2 regions of the Serratia sp. L9 genome follow, and region 2 is predicted to be linked to the other one. Evidence: predicted binding sites of a transcription regulator. Region 2 holds the regulator's gene; the other holds the start of a gene.
The links. Region 2 encodes PurR, which represses purine synthesis genes. Its sites were predicted from a motif close to CANGCAAACGTTTGCNTG; they were not measured.

Region 1 (5,145 bases), 130 kb from region 2:
AGGCTGGCAACGGGTGGGCGTTCAGGAGTTTTTGCCATGCAAATGACCTTAATGGAATATATCACTCAACACTTCAACGGCGATCTTCATCGCTATGCGCAATTCGCAGGCGTCAGCCGAGAACAAATCCTTAAGTGGATCGAAAATGAGTGTTGCATTATTAAAGGTAAATTGGTTATGCCTGTAAAACATTTGCCGGTGGTAAATAGCCAGGAATAACCACAAAAAAACCCCGCCGATGCGGGGTTCTCTGTTTCTGATACCACGGAAAATCAGAAGTTATAACCGGCAACCAGGTAGTAACCCCAGCCAGTAGATTTGATTGGCCCCTGAGGTGTACCGATATCTACCCCATCCTGCCATTGACCACCGTTATGGAAGTAACGAGCGACAAAGGAGTAATGCCAGTGAACGTAGTTCAGCGCCAGAATGTGGCTGGAAGCGATAGAATTGCTGGTCCGCGCCTGACGGCCATTGACCGTGAAGTCGTCCCTGCCCAGATCTGAACCGAAATCAAAGTTGGTGAAACCGATATAGCTAAGGTTGCCACCCAACGCCTCAGTCAACGGAACAAAATATTTCACCTTAAAGCGGTAGCCATCCCAGCTGTTGGTGTTAGCTGCGCCGTAGTTCTGCCACTGGTATTTGGCATAAATGTTCATCGACATGCTCATCGGCAGGCCAGTCTCGATATCGGTGCCCAGGCCCATATACCAGGTACTCTGACGCGAGTCGTTGTTGCGCCCCATGTCATAAATATAGTTATTGGCAAAGTACCACTCTTTGAACGGCCCGAAACTCAAATCGGTGTCAGTCAGTTTGTCGATGGAGAAACGCGGTTCAATCTCCATAAACAGCGGTGAACCCTTATCCCAGATACCACGGTTTGGCGTGTTGCCCGTGCCGAAGAATTTTGGCACATCCACATAACCGTAGAAATCCAGCCAATCCTTCTTGGTATACGCCTCATACTCCAGATACACATCATTGTTCAGCTGTGGTCCGAAGCGAGTATGGTAACTCCCAACGACGTTGACACTCTGGTGCCACCAATCCGATACGAACTGGCTGTCTTTGCTTTCAGCCATTGATGCTGTGCTGTAAGACGTTGCGAGAAGCACACCTGCTGCGAGAGCTATTTTTTTCATTTTATTACCACATGCTGAATGGGCCATTTCCTGCCCGTTAAAAAGATGACGATGAGTCTGATGAAACCTGGGTGTAAAAGAACGGTTAATCATTTTCTTGTTCACCGCGCGCATTATAGAAACCACTGACTGTAAGAATCTGTGATCCAGTTATGCATTTTGCGATTAAGCAATCGATTGCGTTCTCATTTTTTAAAAAATATTGCAATGAGAAACATTTTTGATGTGATTTTAATCATGTAAGTTGCTTTTAAAGCCAGGGTTTTGACAAGGTCAGGTAACTGGAGAATCTCTTCTGAAAGAGAGAAAAGACAAAAAAACCGACAACTGACTGTCGGTTTTTTTGAATGAAAATAGGGAATAAACGTTATAAAAACGTCAGATCAGGAGAGCAATGCAAGCGTAGAATCTCACCCCCGGATTTTGCCGAACAGAGAGCGCAGCATCGATTTCTTTTTGCGGGTGATCGGATTGCCGTCATACACCACCTGCGACTGCTTGTTGAAATGACCAAACAAGGTCTGATTGCGGTAATTTTCCAGCAAATAGCCCGCTTCTAATGCTTCGTAATAATACTGTTCGAACAATTCACGCAGGTCCTGACGATAATGGTTATAAATTTTCCCGTCAAACCAGTGTTTTTTGTTCTCAGAAGCCAGGCGCGGAAGAGAAAAACGGTGGGTAAACTGGCTGCCCATATCAGAATAATGCAATGTTTTCAATGAGCTTAGCGGTAAGTCATCACCATCAAGATTGCTATACTCCGCCGCCAGCGGTTCTATATATTCCGGATGTGCTTCAAAAAAGCGCTGTATCTTTTTATGCCCATCAGGGTCGCGATGCAGTTCTTCAATTGGAGGCAGGAAGCGGGCCGCAGCGCTGCAATCCCAAAGCAACTCGCCTAAACGCAGATCTTTGTTACTGCCAGCGGCGAGCATCGCTTTGCCCTTTTCCATCGGGTGATGCCATATCTCAGCAATATCACAGAGGAACAGAACATCCGCATCAGTATAAAAAGCCCGGCCCTGGAAACCACAATAAGCCGGGATCCCCCATCGAAACGCTGAGAAAGGCGTCGCCCAGCGCTCCGTTGTCCAGCCTTTTCCTGCACCAGAATACCAGAAGCTGGCGGGATCACGTGACAAACGCATCCATACCAGTTCTACAGGAATAGTCGCATGTTTGCGCAGGCTGTATTCCAGCACCATCATCTGTTCAAGGTCACAATCGTTCGGATCACAGCCAATAAATACACGCGCGGTGTCTGCTGATAGAGTCATGATAGTCAGAACCAATTGCAATCAAGGGTTAAAAATAATCACATGATGTTAACAATAACCTCGGGATAATTCTAATAGCAAATTAGAATCCTTTGCATTTAGTTAATGTGATAGAAACTAAAAACACCCTTACCATTGGATTTGGTCAGCTACATCTTGTGCTGCGGTTTATTTCATGACCCGATTGGCATTACCGGTTCTTAACGGACACCAGGTACCGCCTTGGCGATATTCTCCTGCCGGAAAACCACTTCATCCCCCGGGCGATTTCCCAACGGGCGACCGGGATATCAGTTTTAGGGGCGGCTACCACCACCGAACCGTAAATCAATTTGTCATCGCGACGTAAAATAACCACATCAAGTTGATATTCATGAGGTAGGTTGGCAGTGGTCAAGCGGACGATATCGCCAGCACTGAAACTTTGCCCGTGAAGCGCAGGTTGCTGAATAAACTGAATATCATTTCTCATTTTTACCGTTCCTTCAGTCGTACTCTTACTTTTAGATTAGCTTAAATTTATCTTTTAGCTTATCGGGCACGGTAAAATAAGTGCTAGGCAGCACGGGTTGCCCGCCAGCAAATCAGTGAGCCGAGAGTCACCATAATTACCCCCTGCCAGAAGTTGATAGTCAGAGAAGTACTGAGTACCACTGCGGCAAAAACCGCCGACAAGACCGGGGTGAAATAGGATACCGTCGCCAGCAGGGTCATGTTGCCATGTAGGATCCCCACGTTCCACGCGGCGTAACCCGCCCCCATTGCCATACCTGCTCCCAGTAAAGCGGCACTAACCGGCAGGCTAAAATGCATGCCCGTTTCATGGCTGAAGGGAAAGAGAGTCCACAACGCCAAGGCGGTCAGTGCCATGAAAAGCACCACACCATTTTTGCCCTGCGCAATTTTCTTGGTGACGTTGCAATAGACTGCCCAGATCACCGCCCCGCTGAACGACAGGCCATAACTCAGCGGATTGCTACGTATATTCGCCAGCATTTGTGCCGGTGACCATCCGCCATTACCACTCATGATCCAGCCAATCCCGAACAGTGAAAGCAGCAGCCCAGGCAACACCCACCATTTGGCTTTTTGGCCGTTAAACACAATCGCCAATAAAACGGTAAAACAGGGCCACAAATAGTTGATCATCCCCAACTCAATGGCCTGCATCCGGCTGTTGGCATACCCCAGAGACAGCGAAAGGCAAATCTCATACAGCACAAACAGCAGGCTGCCAATGATCAGATAAGAGCGAGGGAACTCACGCAGTTTCGGAACGCCCATGACTATCAGCAAAAACAGCGTCCCAACGCTGTAGATCATCGCCGCCCCCCCACTGGCCCCAGCCCCTCGCTAACGCTGCGGATCAAACCAACGACACTGCTCCACAACAAGATGGCTAGCAAACCAAGCAAGGTCGATTTATGGGAAACGGATAAGGGTGGCATTAGGGTAAGGTCCAATCATTTATTTTTTATCGGTTTTTTACTCTACTGCCCGGCGTGGGAAAAAGAAAGGCGAGGTGGCAAACGGGCGCAACAATCAGTTACGCCCCGATGAATTTACTGTTGTGGCTGCCGCTCCAACTGGGGTGGCGGCTGGCGGAAGCGCCGGGTGAGATAGACCAGATAGCCAAACCCTAATGCCGCCCAGATCAGCCCCATGGTCAACGAGCTTTTTTCCAGGTTCAACCACAGCACCCCCACCGTCAATGCCCCTATCAGCGGTAATATCAGGAAGTGGAAGCGGTCTTTCCAGGTCTTGTTACGCCCTTCGCGGATATAGAAATGGCTGACCACGGAAAGGTTTACAAAGGTAAAGGCCACCAACGCACCGAAATTGATCAACGCAGTCGCCGTCACCAGGTCAAAAGACAAGGCCGATAATGCCACTAACCCTACCAACAACACGTTAAGCGCCGGGGTGCGCCATTTAGGGTGGATATAGCCGAAGAATTTTTCCGGGAAGACGTTATCACGCCCCATCACGTACAGTAACCGTGAAACACTGGCGTGGGATGCCAAGCCAGAAGCCAGGGTATTGATAAAAGTGACGCACAGGAATATCGACTGGAACAGCTTGCCGCCCACGTACAAAGCGATTTCCGGCAGTGCAGCATCGGGCTCTTTAAAGCGCTCAATGTTAGGGAAGAACAGCTGAATAAAGAACGACACACTGATAAAGATCACTCCACCGTATAGCGCAGTAAGGAAGATGGCCTTGGGGATCACCCTGGCGGCATCCGGCGTTTCCTCACACAGCGTAGTCACCGCATCAAAGCCGAGGAATGAAAAACACAGGATGGTAGCACCCGTGATAATAGGTAGCAGATGGGCGTTTTCACTGATAAATGGGTTCAGGCTCCACACGGTGCCAACACCTTCACCATGACGCAACCCGTGCACCACCAGGAAAATAAAGACGACGATAATCGCCACTTGCGCCAACACAAACAACGTATTGAAGTTCGCCACCAGATTGACGCTTTTCAGGTTGATCGCAGTGATGATAATCACAAAGCCAACCACCCAAATCCATGGTGGCACCTCTGGGAACAGGGCCGTCAGGTAAATCTTGGCCAATAAGGTATTGATCATCGGCAGGAACAGGTAATCCAGTAACGATGACCAGCCCACCAGGAAACCGACATGAGGATTAATGGCCTTTTGCGCATAGGTGTAGGCAGACCCCGACGTTGGAAACTGGCGCACCAGCTT
Region 2 (5,145 bases):
GCATCAATGCATTGGCCACCAAAATAGGATAGCTGGCACCATTGACCAACGCCATAAAACAGAACGGGATTAACAAAGTTGTCAGCGTCGGCTCGCTCAACGTAGCGATCAGGTATAGCGCCAGCATACTGACGCCATAAGCTAACAGCAGCCACGGCAGCAACGTTTTGCCAGAAATGCGGTTTAAAGCGCTACGGCAGCTAAACCCCCTAACAAGAAAGCCAGCGTTTGCGGGACATAGCTCAGACCAATATCGTTGGGGCTGTAACCCATTTCGCCGAGAATAAAGGGGGAGCCTGTAAGCCAGGCAAAGAATCCGGCAGAGCAGGCGGCAAATACCATCACATTACCGCTGAAGACCGGAGATTTTAAAATCTGGTAAAAGCTGATACTCGGTTTTTTATCCGCGCAGGGTACCAGCCGGCTGCGATCTTTCAGCAACAGGGTTGGGATAAGCAGCAACGCAGTGATAGCAAGCAGTACCATGAAGATGGCTCTCCATCCCATATGGTTCAGCAGCCAGGCTCCCAACAGCGGGGCGAGTGCCGGGGAAAGGGCAACCAGCGGCATAATGGAGGCAAAAACACGGTTGGCTTTGCCATCGCGGTAACGATCCACAACAATGGCTTGCCAGGTCACTGCGGCAGAGCAGACCCCAACGGCCTGAATGAAACGCATTGACCACAACTGCACCACGTTCTGCACCCACAGCATCCCCAGACAACCGAGAGCAAATAACACCAGGCCCATCAACAACACCGGTTTGCGCCCCAGACGGTCCGACAGCGGCCCCCACAACAGTTGAGCAAAGGCGAAGCCCGCCAGGAAGATACTCAGGCTGGCGCTGATTGCCCCGGCAGAGATCTGTAAGTCCTGTTGCATGGCGCCAAACGCCGGCAGATACATATCGGTGGCCAGGTAACCCAACATACTCAGGCCGGCAAGGTAAAACATAAATCCAAAGTTTCGCATGGTATTTCTCGTTAAAATTATGTTGTCGCAGGTTTTTTAGCGCCGGCAAGTTTATCCGGCTGGATCTCTGCTTGTGAAACGGTAATATTTGCAAGATGCTATTAAAAAATTTGAAGGCAAGCTATGTGGTCTGAATATTCGCTTGATGTGGTTGATGCGGTGGCTCGAACGGGGAGTTTCAGTGCGGCGGCGCAGGAATTACATCGGGTACCCTCTGCGGTGAGCTACACCGTGCGGCAATTGGAACAATGGCTTGCCGTGCCGTTGTTTGAACGACGCCATCGCGATGTGGAACTGACGCCTGCCGGGGTCCTGTTCGTTAAAGAGGCGCGGCTTGTTATCAAAAAAATGCTTGATACGCGGCGGCAATGTCAACAGGTCGCTAATGGTTGGCGTGGTCAATTGAGGATTGCGGTCGACTTGATTGTGAAACCGCTGCGTAGCCGCCAACTGGTACTGGATTTTTATCGTCATTTCCCCGATGTGGAATTGGTGGTGCAGCCGGAAGTATTTAATGGCGTGTGGGATGCGTTGGTAGATGGTCGTGCGGAGATGGCGATTGGTGCCACGCGAGCGGTGCCGGTCGGCGGTGGGTATGCTTTTCGTGATATGGGTTTTATGAACTGGCTGTGCGTGGTGCATGCCAGCCATCCTCTGGCAGCTTTGAAAGGGGAGTTGCATAACGATCAATTGCGGCCTTATCCCTCATTGCTGCTGGAGGATACCTCCCGCAATTTACCCAAACGTGTGACTTGGTCGCTGGATAACCAGCGGCGGTTAAACGTGCCTGATTGGGTTTCGGCGGTAGACTGCCTGCGGGCTGGTTTGTGTGTCGGCATGGTTCCCGCACATCGGGTTCTGCCGATGGTGCAAAGCGGAGAGCTGGTGGCGCTGCAACTGCATGAACCCTTCCCACCCAGCGCCTGTTGCCTGACATGGCAGCAAAATGCCCAATCACCGGCAATGGCGTGGTTATTGGATTATCTGGGTGACAGCGACACGCTCAACCAGGAATGGCTAAGCGAAGAACTGCCGGGCAACACACTGCTGCCCGGCATGGGCAGTTAGCGGCGGTAATCGATAAAAGGGCCATCCGCAACGGAACGGCGTTCGATCAGCTTAGGATGTACTTCGATAACCTGTGACTCTTCACGCTTGCTGATAATGCGGTCCAGCAACATGGTGAAGGCCATTTCCCCCAGTCTTTCTTTAGGCTGGTGAATGGTGGTCAGTGCCGGGGTAAAGTAACGGGCATTACGCACGTTATCGTAACCGATCACCGAAATATCCTGCGGTACGCGCAGCCCCAATTCGTCGGCAGCACAGATAGCCCCCATCGCCATGATGTCGCCTCCGCAGAACACCGCGGTAGGGCGGTGTTTTTGCGAAAGAATTTGATGCATGGCCTTGTAACCGGACTCAGGCTCGAAATCCCCCTGAACAATCCACTCTTCGCGTACTTCGATATGAGCCTCTTCCAACGCCTTCAGGAAGCCCTGATGGCGGCCGCCGCCGGTGTTACGCGAAAGTTGACCAGGAATGGCGCCAATATCCCGATGACCACGCTCGATCAGGTAACGGCCAGCCTGATAGCCCCCTTCGAAGGCATTGTCGATAATCGTATCGGTGAAGTCCCCACGCGCGCTGCCCCAATCCATAACGACCATGGGAATATTGCGGTAATCCTCCAGCATCCCCAGTAACTGGTCTGGATATTCAGAACACATCACCAGCAATCCATCGACGCGCTTTTGAGCCAGCATGGCCAGATAAGCTTGCTGCTTATCGAGGTTATTGTGCGAGTTACATAAGATGAGTGTGTAACCCTTGCTGTAACAACTGTTTTCTACCGCTTCGATCACTTCGGCAAAGTAGGGCGCTTCGCTTGATGTGGCCAGCAGGCCGATAGATTTGGTGTGGTTGACTTTCAGGCTGCGGGCCACGGCGCTAGGGGAATAGTGCAGCTCTTTTATCGCAGCCCAAACGGCTGCTTTGGTATCTTCGGCGACGAAACGCGTTTTATTGATAACGTGGGAAACGGTAGTGGTAGAAACGCCAGCGCGTTTGGCCACATCTTTAATCGTTGCCATGTAAAGAATGACTCCTGAACCCACATGTTACAGCATGTAAGTATGATGTTAATCGTTTGCCTGCGTAGATCCTTTCCCAAATAAGCGAAAACTGAGTTTTTAGTGCTGAAGTCGTAAGTCGCTCGAACAGGAGGGGCATTTTGCCGGTACGCAGTTGTGAACTGCGGATTTTGTCGCATATTGAAGAAAAGTGGAAGAGCTAATCAGCATTTATAAGCAGGAGTTTGATAACAAGATTTTATACCCGCCGTCTTTCCTGTTGGGCACTTATCGGGAACTTGAAATTCATAGGGTATAATCACGAACTGTGGGAAAATGATTTGACGTATTAACTGTGTGGCTTATGCTCTTGGGAAACCAATCGAAAAGGGAGTTGTTTATGGATACCGATTTGAAAATGTCTTTGCTGACCACCATTGGTGCCTTGGCAATGATTATTATCTTTAGCTTTATCGCAGCATTGAACTGATAAGAAAGGCGCAGCATGCTGCGCCTTATCATTGGTTAATCCCCCGCCGTCACGCCAGGTTCTTCTCCACAAACGCCCAGTTCACCAGTGCCCAGAAGTTTTCCAGGTATTTTGGCCGCGCATTGCGGTAATCGATGTAGTAAGCATGTTCCCACACGTCAACGGTCAGCAACGGTTTGTCTTCACCGGTCAGCGGAGTTGCCGCATTTGAGGTGCTGACGATCGCCAGTGAGCCGTCTGCTTTTTTCACCAGCCAAGTCCAGCCAGCACCGAAGTTTTTCACTGCGGCATCGGTGAACTGTTCCTTGAAGGCAGCGAAAGAACCGAAGGATTTGTTAATCGTCTCGGCTACTGCCCCTGTTGGCTCGCCGCCGCCTTGCGGGGACAAACAGTGCCAATAGAAAGTGTGGTTCCATACTTGTGCGGCATTATTGAAAACGCCACCGGTAGAGGTTTTGACGATCTCAACCAGGGATTTGCCTTCGAACTCGCTACCTTTCACCAGATTGTTCAGGTTTACCACATAGGTGTTATGGTGCTTGCCGTAGTGGTATTCCAGCGTTTCTGCGGAAATGTGTGGCTCAAGGGCATTTTTCTCATACGGTAATGCAGGTAATTCGAACGACATTGCTTTCTCCTTTTTATATACAGCACTTTTCTTCCGATACCTTCAGCCGGAGTGGCGGAGGGCGGAAAAACCGAATTGTTATATTATTTTTATGGTTATTAATCTTAGCAACTTTCCGGGTGAATAAAAGATCCAAACCGTGTTAAGCGTCTGATTGTTTAAAGTATCGGCAGGAAAATGAGGGGGCTGAGGTTTAGGGGCTCAGCCGGGTTGGATCAGCGAATGGTTTTTGGGGTCACGACACGGCGGGCGCCGATGTAATGGTTCTGCCAGTAGTCGTTATCCAGTTGGCTTATGCGGATTTCTTCGCCGGTGCGGGGTGACTGGATAAACTTACCGTTGCCAAGATAAACGCCAACGTGATCGGCAGTGCCGCGATTGTTGATACGGAAGAAGACCAGATCGCCCATTTCCAGCTCATTTTTCTTGATCGGAGCGGCATCGCGAAGGTGATACATTTCGTTGGCGGTGCGGGGCATTTTGATCTTCACAACATCTTTATAGGCGTAATAGATCAGGCCGCTGCAGTCGAACCCGGTTCTGGGGGAGGAGCCGCCCCAGCGGTAAGGTTTACCCATTTGTCCCATCAGCTTGGCCATGGCGGTTTGCTTGGCGTGTTGGTAGCGCTTCTTGTGAGCAGGGCTGAGTTTCAGCGGTTTTTCACGGCCTGCCAATTTGGCTGTCGCTTTGCCTTCTTCACGATGGCGGCCGTAACCTTTCTTGTAACCCTTTTTCGGTGGGGTCACTTTCATTTTGGCCGTTTGGGCAGATGGGGTTTTCGATTTGGCGCTGGTGGTTTTTTTGCTGTTTTCACGGCCTGATGTTTAGTTTTTGCCGTTTTTTGCGGGGTAGTTACTTTTACTTTCTTGCTGGCTTTATCCGCTTTCTTTTTCTTGCGATCGTCAGGCCGGGCTTCATTAACATGGCTTTTGCGCTGCTCGGCAGAAACACGAGCCTGCGGCGCAGCATGCGCCAAATTTAAAAAT

Region 1: ACQ86O_RS20585 (nucleoside-specific channel-forming protein Tsx) is a predicted target of PurR. The motif match lies at 1,315-1,332, and genes of this name have one in related genera.

The regions. Positions count from the first base shown of each region.
Region 1 covers NZ_CP192591.1:4,318,084-4,323,228, forward strand. The annotation lists gene ACQ86O_RS20580 (hypothetical protein) at 37-219, shown strand; gene ACQ86O_RS20585 (nucleoside-specific channel-forming protein Tsx) at 273-1,148, opposite strand; gene ACQ86O_RS20590 (glycosyl transferase) at 1,559-2,359, opposite strand; partial or broken gene ACQ86O_RS20595 (hypothetical protein) at 2,629-2,900, opposite strand; partial or broken gene yddG (aromatic amino acid DMT transporter YddG) at 2,984-3,876, opposite strand; gene ACQ86O_RS20605 (APC family permease) at 3,991-5,145, opposite strand, start outside.
Region 2 covers NZ_CP192591.1:4,184,513-4,189,657, reverse strand. The annotation lists partial or broken gene punC (purine nucleoside transporter PunC) at 1-972, opposite strand, end outside; gene punR (DNA-binding transcriptional activator PunR) at 1,096-2,040, shown strand; gene purR (HTH-type transcriptional repressor PurR) at 2,037-3,062, opposite strand; gene ACQ86O_RS19935 (YnhF family membrane protein) at 3,442-3,531, shown strand; gene sodB (superoxide dismutase [Fe]) at 3,581-4,159, opposite strand; partial or broken gene ACQ86O_RS19925 (C40 family peptidase) at 4,375-5,145, opposite strand, start outside.